Regions from separate parts of the Lactobacillus sp. UMNPBX15 genome, predicted to be linked through region 2. Evidence: predicted binding sites of a transcription regulator. Region 2 holds the regulator's gene; the other holds the start of a gene.
The links. Region 2 encodes Rex, which represses fermentation and respiration genes when NADH is low (regulators of the CRP and FNR family bind a similar motif). Its sites were predicted from a motif close to TTGTGAANTANTTCACAA; they were not measured.

Region 1: the regulator Rex is predicted to act here: its motif matches at 1,129-1,146, upstream of adhE (bifunctional acetaldehyde-CoA/alcohol dehydrogenase).

What each region holds. Positions count from the first base shown of each region.
Region 1 is NZ_PCYV01000039.1:10,863-13,343, forward strand. It holds gene CP366_RS09070 (amino acid permease) at 1-863, opposite strand, end outside; gene adhE (bifunctional acetaldehyde-CoA/alcohol dehydrogenase) at 1,177-2,481, shown strand, end outside.
Region 2 is NZ_PCYV01000049.1:3,306-5,786, forward strand. It holds gene CP366_RS09855 (ABC-F family ATP-binding cassette domain-containing protein) at 1-955, opposite strand, end outside; gene CP366_RS09860 (redox-sensing transcriptional repressor Rex) at 1,131-1,766, shown strand; gene CP366_RS09865 (LacI family DNA-binding transcriptional regulator) at 1,804-2,481, opposite strand, start outside.

The DNA.
Region 1 (2,481 bases), on a different contig from region 2:
CTCGCATTTCTAATTCCCGTAGCTCCAAGCGCTTGAACAAATGGACTGGAGTTAGTTGCTACCTTTGACCAAGGGATCACTAGTAAAATACTTAAGATTGCCATTACATAAAACAAAATGATACGAACAGGTAACTGATTAATTGCTCGCTTTAAGGTAGTTTTAGGATTTTGGGCTTCCGCAGCAGTTAAACCAATAAGTTCAACTCCAATAAAACTAAAGATAACCATTTGGAAACCTTGCAAAAATCCTTTAGTACCTCTAGCAAAGAAACCACCGTGATCATCTAGGTTGGCAAAGGCAACAGGACCAAATGATGTTTTACCACCAGTGATTAATAGATAAGCGATCAATAAAACAAAAGCAACTACTGTCACGATTTTGATAATGGCAAAACTGAATTCCAAATTACCAAAAACACGAGCTGAAATTAGATTGATGATCAACAAAACGGCAATTGTAATTAATCCTGGAATCCATGGTTTTAAATTGGAAAACCAATATTCAAAATAAATTCCTAAGGCAGTTGTTTCTGCCATTCCTAAAGTGATCCAACTAATCCAATAAAGATATCCGGTAATAAAACCGATGTTTTTACCCAGATATTGTTCGATAAAATCAATGTAAGTGTGTTTATGAAGGTCAGACATAATCATTTCGCCTAAGGCTCGCATAAGCAAGAATAGGAAAATACCTACAATGATATAAATCAGAATAACGCTAGGACCTGCGCGGTGAATACTGTCACCAACCCCCAGAAAAAGGCCGGTCCCAATTGTTCCACCTAAAGCAATTAACTGAATGTGTGCATTGCTTAGGGTTCGTTTATAACCAGAAGCGGTCTGTGTTTTTTTCTCACTCATATAAGCCCCCCAGTGTTCTCAATCTTTTCACATATAATTAATATTTTATCATTATCAATTAGTATGACCAGACTCTATAGTTAGATTTAAAAAAATATCAAAAATCTGTTTTTTTAAAATAAGTTTGTTAATTCACAAACAAATAATTAAGGAATCGCTTTCATTTGCATTAGAGCGAAATTATGAGGGAATGTGAATCTTTGTTAATTCACTATTTTCATAAATTCATGCATTTACAAATAAAGTTATTGTGCTATAGTTGACATTGTAAATTAGTTCACAAGAATTAGTAGATCTTAGAGGTAATAATACAATGGCTAAGACACAACAAAAAGAGACTCTTACAGAGGACGAAAAGAAAAAGCAAATCTACGACATGGTCGATAACTTAGTAAAGAAATCACATGTCGCTTTAGATCAAATGGCTAACTTCACACAAGAACAAGTTGATAAGATCTGTGAAGCAGTTGCTACTGCAGGTGAACAAAATGCTTACCCACTAGCTAAAATGGCTGTTGAAGAAACTAAACGTGGTGTAGTTGAAGATAAAACTACCAAGAATATGTATGCTTCAGAAAATATCTGGAACAGTTTGCGTCACGAAAAGACCGTCGGCGTAATTGAAGAAGACAAGGAATTAGGTTTGACTAAGATTGCTGAACCTAAAGGTGTTATTGCAGGTGTTACTCCAGTAACTAACCCAACTTCAACTGTTATTTTCAAGGCAATGCTTGCGTTGAAGACGAGAAATACCATTATCTTTGGTTTCCACCCACAGGCTCAAAAATGTTGTGTAGAAACTGGTAAAATCATTCGTGCGGCTGCTGTTGCTGCAGGTGCTCCTGCGGATGCCGTTCAATGGATTGAAGAACCAAGCCTTGATGCAACGACCGATTTGATGAATAACCCAGGTGTTCAAACTATTTTGGCAACTGGTGGTCCAGGTATGGTTAAAGCTGCTTATTCATCAGGCAAGCCAGCTATTGGTGTTGGTCCTGGTAATGGTCCTTCTTACATTGAAAAGACTGCTAATATTGATCGTGCCGTTTATGACATCGTTTTGTCAAAGAACTTCGATAACGGGATGGTTTGTGCTTCTGAAAACTCAGTTGTCGTTGATGATGAAATTTATGACAAGGTCAAGGAAGAATTTAAGAAGTGGAACTGCTACTTCTTGAACAAGGAAGAAATTAAGAAATTTGAGGAACACTTTATCGATCCTCGTCGTGGCACTGTTGCTGGTCCTGTAGCTGGTAAGTCAGCTTATGAAATTGCCAAGCTTTGTGGTGTGGATGTGCCAAAGACAACTAAAGTAATTATCGCTGAATATAAAGGCGTAGGTAGAAACTTCCCACTTTCAGCAGAAAAACTTTCACCAGTCTTTACTTTATACCGTGCTAAGAATCACGATGATGCATTTAAGATTTGTACTGACTTGTTAAACTATGGTGGTCGTGGTCATACCGCTGGTCTTCACTCAAATGATAAAAAGATCATTGATGAGTTTGCCATGAAGATGGATGCTTGCCGTATCTTAGTTAACTCACCAGCTGCACTCGGTGGTATCGGTGATCTTTACAACAACATGTTGCCATCACTTACTTTGGGTACTGGTTCT
Region 2 (2,481 bases):
AAGGATGATCGCTTGAAAAATGAATCCGTACCTTATTTTTATGTTTAGGTGGAGTAATCCGCTCAATTTTTTCTAGTTTTTTACGCCGACTTTGTGCACGCTTAGTGGTAGTTGCTCGAACCAAGTTTTTTTGGATAAATTCTTCATCTTTTTTGATTTCAGCTTGTTGCTTTTCATAAGCGGCTTCTTGGTCCTTATCACGTTGCTCGCGCTGCATGACATAGGCTGAATAGTTGCCCTTAAAAGCAGTTAATTTACCAAATTCTAGTTCAAAAATTTGGGTTGCTAAATGATCTAAGAAATATTGGTCGTGGGAAACCACGAGGATTGCACCACTGTAATTCTTTAAAAATCCTTCCAACCAATCTAGGGTATCTAAATCTAAGTAGTTAGTTGGCTCGTCCAATAACAACAGAGCAGGTTTGCGTAAAAGTAATTTAACGAAAGCTAACCGTGTTTTTTCACCACCGGATAAACTACCAATCTTCTTTTGCCAAGTGTCTTCAGGAAACTTAAAGCCATTCAAGATACTTTTAATATCAGATTGATAAGTATAGCCGCCTTTTTGTTCAAAGTTGAATTGCTTTTGATCGTATTGCTTAAGCAATTCTTGATCTTCAGGATGATCTGCAATTTTTTCTTGTAGTTGGACTAAGCTTTTTCCTTCCCTTATTAAAGGAGCGAAAACGGTTTCCATTTCATCCCAAATGGTTTTATTTTCATCTAATGCATTTTCCTGAGCGATATAACCAACATCAATGCCTTTATTAACTGTAAATTCGCCGTGAGTTGGTTCTTGCTCACCAGTCATTATTTTTAACAGGGTGGTTTTACCAACCCCGTTAGGGCCAACCAATCCGATTCTGGCATTGGAATCGATTGAAAAATTAACATTTTTGAATAATGTGTTGGCCCCAAATTGTTGTTCTAAATCGTGTCCTTGTGCAATAATCATAATTTTTCACCTAACCACTATTCTACCATATAGCGCAAATTGTTTGTTTTTAAGTTAAATATGTGAAAAAAATGATAATTTGTGAAAAAGATACTTGCATAAGTACTATCATAGCAGGTATGATAGAAGTGCTTGATTGTACATTCACAAACATTTAAGTTTGGAGGGTTCCTATATGGAAAAAATAAAAATCCCAAAAGCAACGGCAAAAAGATTACCATTATATTACCGTTATTTGATTATTTTAAATGAAGAAGGCAAAGATAAGGTTTCTTCAACTGAGCTGTCAGAGGCAGTTCAAGTAGATAGTGCTTCAATTAGAAGAGATTTTTCATACTTTGGTGCGTTGGGAAAACGTGGCTATGGATATGATGTAAAGAATTTATTGAGCTTCTTCAAGAAAATTTTGAATCAAGATACTTTAACTAATGTTGCTTTAATAGGTGTAGGTAATCTGGGACGGGCGCTGCTTAATTACAACTTTAAGCGCAGTAATAATATTCGAATTTCCTGTGCTTTTGATATCAATAAGGAGATTACTGGTCGTATCTTAAGTGGTGTCCCCGTTTATGACATGGACGACTTAAAGCAACAACTAAGTGATCAACAGATTACAATTGCAATTTTGACAGTTCCTTCAACAGCTGCTCAGAAAACTACAGATGAAATGGTTGATGCGGGTGTAAAGGGAATTATGAACTTTACTCCGATTCGTTTATCAGCTCCAGCTGATGTGCGAGTACAAAATGTAGACTTAGCAACCGAATTGCAAACGTTGATCTATTTCTTAGATAGTGACAAAGAAAACTAAATTTGAGTAAAAGAAAAAGCCGATTTTCGGCTTTTTTTCATGCAGTTGTTTCACTCTTGATTAATTTGACAGGCAAAATATAATTCTTTTGGCGCAATTTTTCGTCGGGATTGGAAATTCGGGTAAGCAATAACTTAACCAATAAAGTTGCAATATCATGAATTGGCTGAGCAATTGTGGATAGTTCCGAATGGTAAGTTTGAATTTGCTTTGTTCCGTCAAAACCAATCACTTTTAATTCCTTAGGCACTTTAATGCCTAATTTTTTTGCTTCTTGTAAAACTAAAACTGCAGTTAAATCATCTGTGCAGACGACGCCATCAGGATGATCATTGACTAACATGTCATGAATTTTCATATTTTTAATGTTGGAAGAATCAGAAAAAGCAACTGAACGAATGTGGGCTGAAAAGTGACATTCCTTTGCTTCATCAAGATAAGCTGCTAGTCGTTCGTCAGTCGGATTACCTTTTCTGTGTTCATTGCCCAGAAAGTAAATTTTGTGACAACCAGTTTGAACCAAGTCATGTACTGCCAACTTGATGCCTTGATAATTATCACAACTAACAATTGGAACATTATCAGATAGCTTTCGGTCGAAAGAGACAATTGGCAAACCTAGTTGTTGGTATTCATTGATACCTAGATTGTGCGCACCAGCGATAATGCCATCAACTTGATTAGCCTGAAGCATGCGCAGATATTCGCGTTCTTT